2 regions of the Microbacterium bandirmense genome follow, and region 1 is predicted to be linked to the other one. Evidence: predicted binding sites of a transcription regulator. Region 1 holds the regulator's gene; the other holds the start of a gene.
The links. Region 1 encodes LexA, which represses DNA repair genes until DNA is damaged. Its sites were predicted from a motif close to TCGAACANNTGTTCGA; they were not measured.

Region 1 (3,976 bases):
GGATCAGCACACCGCGCTCGTACAGAGCGCGCCAGAGTGCGGGCGGGTCATCGACCCCGCCGAAGAGCACGAAGTTCGACCACGACTCGTGCGGCGTGAAACCGAGCGCTTCGAGCGTGGCCGAGATGCGGTCGCGCTGCTCGACGATCTCGTCGACCATGCGCAGCATCGTGTCGGAGTTGCGGAGCGCTGCCAGGGCGGCGGCCTGAGTCAGGGCACTGAGGTGGTAGGGCAGCCGCACCAGGCGCAGCGCGTCGATGAAGGCCGGGTCCGCTGCGACGTAGCCGACGCGGGCGCCCGCGAACGCGAAGGCCTTGCTCATCGTGCGCGAAACCGCCAGCCGTGGGCGACCGTGCAGCAGGGTCACCGCCGATACCGCCTCGTGGGGGGCGAACTCGAAGTAGGCCTCGTCGACGATCACGACCCCGCGCGCGGCCTCGTACACGGCCTCGATCACGTCGAGCCCGAGCGGGGTGCCCGTGGGGTTGTTGGGTGCGCACACCATGACGACGTCCGGATCCGCGGCGGCCACCTGTGCCGCAGCATCGTCGGGACTCAGCGAGTAGTCGTCGTCGCGAGTGCCGGCCACCCAGCTCGCACCGGTGCCCTGGGCGATCAGCGGGTACATCGAGTAGGTCGGCGCGAACCCGAACACCGTGCGTCCGGGTCCGGCGAAGGCCTGCATGATGTGCTGCAGCACTTCGTTGGACCCGTTGCCCGCCCAGATCTGATCGGCGGTCAACCCGTGTCCGAGGTACTCGGCGAATCCCTCGCGGAGCGCCGTGAACTCGCGGTCGGGGTACCTGTTGACATCGCGCAGAGCGAGGGCGATGTCATCGAGGATGTCACTGGCGACCTCATCGGGAACCGGATGCGTGTTCTCGTTCACGTTCAGCGCGACGGGCAGAGGAGCCTGCGGGGCGCCGTAGGGAGTGAGTCCGCGAAGGTCATCGCGGAGGGGCAGCTCATCGAGGGAGGTCACCCTTCCCATCGTAGAGCGGGTGGCCGTGAGTGGAGGCTCGATGACGCCGGGCGTCAGCTCGTGTAGGCGGTGGGAATGGAGATCTCGGCACCGACCTGGATCGCACCGGAGCTGAGGTTGTTCAGGCGCTTGATGTCTTCGATGACCACGCGCGGGTCTGCGCCGGGTGCCGCTTCAGCGGCGATCGACCACAGGCTGTCACCCGGCAGCACGGTGACCGACTCGAACGAGACCGGCTCGCTGTGAGAGCCGGACGCGAGCGCCGAACCGCCGGCGAGCACTGAGAAGGCGATGCCCACCGCGACGGGAAGGGCCGCCGCCACCGCGAGCACCCGGCGACCACGGGCGGTGATCCGCAGCCGGGTGGCCATCGGGACCGGTCGGCTCGTCGTCGCCTGGATTCCGATCGTGCTCATGGTGACTCCTCTGCTCTCCCCGCCATGGGGTGGAAGTGGTACAGCTTTCGCATCCGGCATCCGGCCGGGGATGCCGGATGCGAAGCTACGTACCGAACTTATCTTCGATATCGAACATCTGTCAAGACTTCTTCGAAACCACACCCGTGACTTTGTCGACACGCTCGAACAGATCTTCCGATTCGGGCATGTTCTCGGATACGGTTTCGATGAAGACAGCCCACCATGGGCCACCGACATTCGAACCGGAACGCCGCGCAGCCGCGGTTCCCGCACCGGCAGGAACGCACGAAGGAGCACCGATGAGCGACACCCCCGCCCCCGCATCCGAGGCTCCGCGCACACGGCGTCGCAAGAATCTCAGCGCCAAGCAGATGGCGATCCTCGAGGTGATCCAGACGTCGATCGCCCGGCACGGCTACCCGCCGAGCATGCGCGAGATCGGCGACGCCGTCGGCCTGAAGTCACTCTCCAGCGTGACCCATCAGCTCGGCCAGCTCGAGCTCAGCGGCTACCTGCGCCGCGACCCGGGCAAGACGCGGGCCATGGAGGTGCTGATCGACCTGCCGGGCTCCGGCACCGAGAACCCCGCCGACACCTCGCCGACCGTCGGCGACGCCGCGCTCGTGCCCCTGGTCGGTCAGATCGCCGCCGGGGTGCCGATCACCGCCGACCAGCAGGTCGACGAGATCTTCCCGCTGCCGCGCCAGCTGGTGGGCAAGGGCGACCTGTTCATGCTCAAGGTCAGCGGCGAGTCGATGATCGATGCCGCGATCTGCGACGGGGACTGGGTCGTGGTGCGCACACAGAACACCGCCGAGAACGGCGAGATCGTGGCCGCCATGATCGACGGCGAGGCCACGGTCAAGACGTTCCGCCAGCGCGATGGCCACACCTGGCTGCTCCCCCGCAACTCCGCCTTCGAGCCGATCCTGGGCGACGATGCCGTGGTGCTCGGCAAGGTCGTGGCGGTGCTGCGCGCGGTCTGATCCACGCCCCCTCTGAACGCCGACGCCCCCTTCCAGATGCGCATCTGGGAGGGGGCGTCGACGGTGCGAGGGGGCGTCGGTGGATATCGCCTCGCGTATGCGCGGCTCAGACCGCGACCGACACGTCCTCACGCACGCGGCGGGTGGCCTCGACGATGTTGCGCAGCGAGGCGACCGTCTCGTCGTAGCCGCGGGTCTTCAGCCCGCAGTCGGGGTTGACCCAGAGCTGGCGCACGGGCAGCGCGTCGACGGCGCGACGCAGCAGCACCTCGATCTCGTCCACGCCGGGAACCCGCGGCGAGTGGATGTCGTAGACTCCAGGGCCGATGCCGTGATCGAATCCGTTCGCAGCGATGTCGTCGACCACGTCCATCCGGCTGCGAGCGGCCTCGATCGAGGTGACGTCGGCATCCAGCGCGCGGATCGCGTCGATGACGACGCCGAACTCCGAGTAGCAGAGGTGCGTGTGGATCTGGGTGGCGGCCGCCGCACCGCCGGTGGCGAGACGGAACGAGCCGACCGACCAGTCGAGGTATGCCGGCTGGTCGATGCTCTTCAGCGGCAGCAGTTCGCGCAGCGCCGGCTCATCGACCTGGATGATGCCGATGCCGGCCGCCTCCAGGTCGCCGATCTCGTCGCGCAGCGCGAGGGCGACCTGGTTGGCCGTCTCGCCCAGGGGCTGGTCGTCGCGCACGAACGACCACGCGAGGATCGTCACCGGGCCGGTCAGCATGCCCTTGACCGGCTTCACGCTCAGCGACTGCGCGTACGACGCCCACGACACGGTGATGGGCGCAGGACGCGACACGTCGCCCCACAGGATCGACGGACGCGTGGCGCGCGATCCGTAGGACTGCACCCAGCCGTGCTGGGTCACCGCGAAGCCGTCGAGGTTCTCGGCGAAGTACTGCACCATGTCGTTGCGCTCGGGCTCGCCGTGCACGAGCACATCGAGGCCCAGATCCTCCTGCAGCGCGACGACGCTGTCGATCTCGCGCTTGAGGAAGTCCTCGTAGTCGTCGGCGGGCAGCTCGCCGCGAGTGAACTGCGCGCGGGCGCGGCGGATGTCGCCGGTCTGCGGGAACGATCCGATGGTGGTCAGCGGCAGCGCCGGCAGGCCCAGCGCCCGCTGCGCCTCCTCGCGCGCCTCATAGGGTGCGCGTGCGAAATCGGCATCCGCCAGCGTGCGCCCGCGCACGGCGCCGTCGCGAACGCCCGGCGCATCCCGACGGTCGGCGAGTGCGGACGACGCCGCCTGCAGCTCCTCGGCGATGGCATCCGCACCCTGTGCGAGCCCGGCGGCGAGGGTGACGACCTGGCCGACCTTCTGGTCGGCGAAGGCGAGCCACGACACCAGACGGTCATCGAGCAGGCTCTCGTCGCTGACATCGTGCGGCACGTGCAGCAGCGACGTCGAGGTCGAGGCGGCGACCGATACGGCGCCGAGGGCACGCAGCTGCTCGAGCTTGCCGAAGGCGCCGGCGAGGTCGCCGCGCCAGATGTTGTGCCCGTCGATCACACCGCCGACGAGCGTCTTCTCACCGAGTTCGGGGAGCGCGGCCGGCACGCCACCGCGCACCAGGTCGATC
Region 2 (3,976 bases), on a different contig from region 1:
GGCGATTCCGAGGACAGTGGACCGGACGGGACGAACATCACGCGTCGTGGTGGGGTTTCGGTGTGGATTCGTCCCGCCGGGCTGGTCCACTGCAGGTCCCAGTTCGGCAGTTGCCGCGCGGTCCACCGGTGTTGGTCGTCGATGTCGGGGTGTTTGAGGGCGTGGTGGGTTTTGCAGAGGTGGGCGAGGTTGTCGGTGGCGGTGGGGCCGCCGTGGGCGTGGTCGTGGGTGTGGTCGATCTCGGACCGGTGCACCGGCATGCGGCATCCGGGGAAGCGGCAGTGCTGGTCTCTGGCGCGCAGGAACCTGCGCATGGGTTCGGTGGGGGTGTAGGTGTCGGTTTCGGTGACCATGCCGGTGGGGTCGAGGAACAGGCGGGTCCACCCGGTGTTGCGGCCGGCGAGGGATCGGGCGATGTCGGGGTGCAGTTCCCCGTGCCCGTCCAGTTGCGCCGGTTTGTTGTCCGCTCCGGTGAGGGTGGTGGCGGCGACGGTGACTTGGATGCGGGCGGTGATGTTCTCCAACCCGGTGCCGTGGACCTCGGTCGGGGTGGCGGTGAGGAGGAGGTCGGTGAGCAGGTCGGCGCGGATCTGGTCGAGGGTGCGCTCATCGGTGGGGAGGTGGATGACCTGGGGGCCTGCGGTGATCATGGCTTCGACGTGGGCCCAGTAGGCGTCGGGGTCGCCGTGGAAGGGGTCGTCGTCGGGTGGGACGCGGACCCCGTTGACGTACTCGGTGCCGTCGTCGCCGAGACCGGTGTAGAACGGGTCGCTGCCCGGGCCGGTGGTGAATGGGTCGCGGGTGAAGGTGTCCCCGGCGCCGAAGATCGTCTCGCCGCTGTGCGCACCCTCGCTGTCGCTACTGCTGCCAGTGCTGCTGCCGCTACTGCTACCGGTGCCGCTGCCGGAGAACGTCGCGTCGCCGGTGCCGGTGCCGGTGCCGGTGTCGTTCTCGGGGCCGTAGTGGCGGGGGTCGTTGTCGAGCTTGTCCTGGAGGGCGTCTTCGTCGAGGGGGAGGGTGGGTTCGCGGTCTTCGCCGTGCTGTTTCTGGTGGCGGGCCATCTGGGTGAGGCGGTCGTGGATGGCGAGGGCGAGGTGTTCGGGGAGGATGACTTGCAGCAGCGCGAGCCCGTCGCCGACGGAGCGGACGGTCACCGTCCGCTCGGAGCGTGCCCGTTCGTGCCGGTCGGTGATCGTCGACCCGGCCAGTGCCGCGGCGACCTCCCGGGCATGGACACGAGTGCGGGCGGGGGATTCGGACTCGGCGAACACCACCGCCGCACTGTCGTAGACATCCAGCGCATCCGGGTCGGCGGTGCCGGCGGCGACCGCCTCACGGACCGGGGAGGCTGCGTGCAGGATCTCCCGCACATGCGCCGCACTGACCATCCCGGCGGCGTAGGACGCGGACAGGGCCGGATACTCGCCGGTGGCGAGGAACCGGGCATCCGAGACCGCCCGCTCGACCGTCCCGCGGGCGATGTTCCCGGCCGCGGAGAACTCCGCGACCATCGACCGCTCGATCGCCTCCCGATGCTGCGGCTGCTCAGCCACATCCGCATCCATCAGCACCGCACGCTCAGCGAGCAGCGCAGCCGCTCGCGCCTCGGCCCGGTTGATCTCCCTCCGTACCTCGAGCCACTCATCCAGCAGCGCGGACTGCTGCTCGAGACGATCGGTGATGGAGGAGGCCATGCATCCAGAATAGAACAAAACTTCGAAAGTCACAAGAGATTTCTGAAGGAATTTTTGCCGGATCGGTTCTGGAGAACTGGGCCGTTTCGTCACTTCGACTCGCTGCGCTCGCTCAGTACGGCGCTCGCTTCGCTCGCTCGACGACCGGAGAGGTAGTGCCTGCCAGCAACGCTACCGCCAGGGTGCGACACCAGAGCAGGGAGGCGCTCAGTGAGTGTCGCGCCCGCGCAGGCGGTCGATCTCGCGGCGCTCGCGCTTGGTCGGACGCCCGGCGCCGCGGTCGCGCACCGCGATCATCGCGCCCGGCTCGCGAGGAGGCGTGCGATCGTCATACGCGGTCGCGGCCACTGGCGCGCCCACGCGCTTGGACAGCGTCTTGCGCACGATCAGAATGCGATCGAACCCCGACATTCGAACTCGCACTTCATCGCCGACCTTCACGGTCTGCGCGGCCTTGGTCCGCTCGCCGTTGACCCGCACATGCCCGGCGCGGCATGCAGTGGTCGCCGCCGAGCGCGTCTTGTAGATCCTGATCGACCAGAGCCAGCTGTCGACCCGCACGGGCTTTTCAGCATCCGCCCTTCCCGCATCCGACGTCATCTCGTCCGCTCCTTTCGCAGGGCGCGGATCGCGCCGGCGATGATGAGTCCCTGCCCCAGCGTGTAGGTGAGCATGACCGCGGGGCTGGTCCAGGCGGGCATTCCGTCGAGGAACAGCCGGAACGCGAGGATCGAGTCGCTCAGCAGGAAGAACGCGCCACCCAGCGCGATGATGCGGTTGCCGCGCGCGGCAGTCGCCGCGGTGCCTGCGAGCACGAGCCCGTACGCGGCGACGCCGAAGAACAGCCCGCCGGTGTGCGGGCCGAGGAACACCAGCATCCCGACCCACCACAGTGCGTAGATGAGCGCCCACCACGGCATCCGACGCTCGCGGGTGTGTCGCAGGAACAGCACGATGTAGGCGATGTGCGCGATGCCGAAGAACAGCAGCATCAGCGGCAGCTCGGGTCCGGAGGGAAAGAACGTGCCGGCGCCATCGCCGAGCCATGAGAACAGCAGCGCGGCGAGCAGCAGTGCGATCGTGGCGCGCGGACGCAGCCGGGGCGCAGCGGCCAGCACCGGCACGGCGAGCAGCGGCATCAGCGTCAGCTTGGTGGGTGCTGCGAGCGGGCTCTGCAGAGCGAGGGCGACGACGTGGATGATCGCGAGGACGATGTACGGGACCCAGACGGCGATGTCGAGGGGGCGGATGCTGCGCGGCATCCCTCCATCGTATTCAGGTGGTGCGCGTGTTCAGCCGTTCACGATTCGACGGTGACCTCGGTGACATTGCCGTCGGCGTCGAGGTGCGCAGCCGGCCAGTAGCCGGCGGGGAAATGCTGGCCGCAGGCGTCGGTGAAGTGCAGCACTGTCGTATCGGAGGTCGTCTCGATGACGTCGAGCAGCAGGTCGTCGGCGCCGTCGTCGAGCTCGGCGCGTGAGGGCTCGGTGTCGCTGAAGTGGGTGAGGATGGCATCCGATGCGCGACGGCGGATGCTGTCGATTTCGGTGACCACGGCGCGGGCGCGGGGGAGCAGGCGCTGGACTTCGTCGGGATCGGCGCCGTCGATGATGAGGTCGACGTCGCGGTCGGCGAGTCGGATGCTGCTCGCATACCAGTCGTGGATGACGGTGTCTCCGTCATCGAGCGTCGTCTCGGCGCGCGTGAGGCGGCCGAGGTCGGGATCGTCGATGATCGGGTGCGCGGTGGTCATAGCGCCACCGTAGCGCCCCGGCGGCGGGGGATCAGGTGGTGAGCGGGCGCGTCACGAGGACGCGTCCGCCCGAGAGAGCTGGTCCCTGTTCGAATCCTGCGGCGAGGAAGGTGGAAAGCGCCCCGTGGAACATGTCGTTCGAGCGGTGCGAGCCGCGCGTGTTGTCGACCGGGTACGCCTCGATCATTCGGGCGTCGGCCTCGCGGGCGTGATCGAGGGCCGCCTTGAGCAGCTTCGCGTTGAGGCCCTGGTTGCGGTGATCACGACGGACGACGAAGCAGGTCACCGCCCAGACGGACTCGTCATCAAGCGCTTCGGTGGTGGCAGCGGTGATCGACTTCGTGTGCAGGATGCGCAACTGGTCGGTGCGCGGGCCGACGCGGATCCAGCCCGCGGCCTCTCCGTCGACGTACGCGACCAGGCCCGGCGGGGGACCGGCGGCGATCTCATCGTGGAACATGTCGCGCCGCTGCTCGAATGTCGTCGCCTGCCAGTCTTTGTTGCGCACGACGGGCCAGATGCACTGACA

Region 2: the regulator LexA is predicted to act here: its motif matches at 1,705-1,720, upstream of WDU99_RS00100 (HNH endonuclease signature motif containing protein).

Annotation. Positions count from the first base shown of each region.
Region 1 is NZ_JBBDGM010000006.1:30,053-34,028, forward strand. It holds gene WDU99_RS08215 (histidinol-phosphate transaminase) at 1-991, opposite strand, end outside; gene WDU99_RS08220 (LysM peptidoglycan-binding domain-containing protein) at 1,036-1,398, opposite strand; gene lexA (transcriptional repressor LexA) at 1,701-2,387, shown strand; gene metE (5-methyltetrahydropteroyltriglutamate--homocysteine S-methyltransferase) at 2,494-3,976, opposite strand, start outside.
Region 2 is NZ_JBBDGM010000001.1:18,360-22,335, forward strand. It holds gene WDU99_RS00100 (HNH endonuclease signature motif containing protein) at 1-1,694, opposite strand, end outside; gene WDU99_RS00105 (RNA-binding S4 domain-containing protein) at 1,902-2,294, opposite strand; gene WDU99_RS00110 (lysoplasmalogenase) at 2,291-2,956, opposite strand; gene WDU99_RS00115 (hypothetical protein) at 2,995-3,447, opposite strand; gene WDU99_RS00120 (GNAT family N-acetyltransferase) at 3,479-3,976, opposite strand, start outside.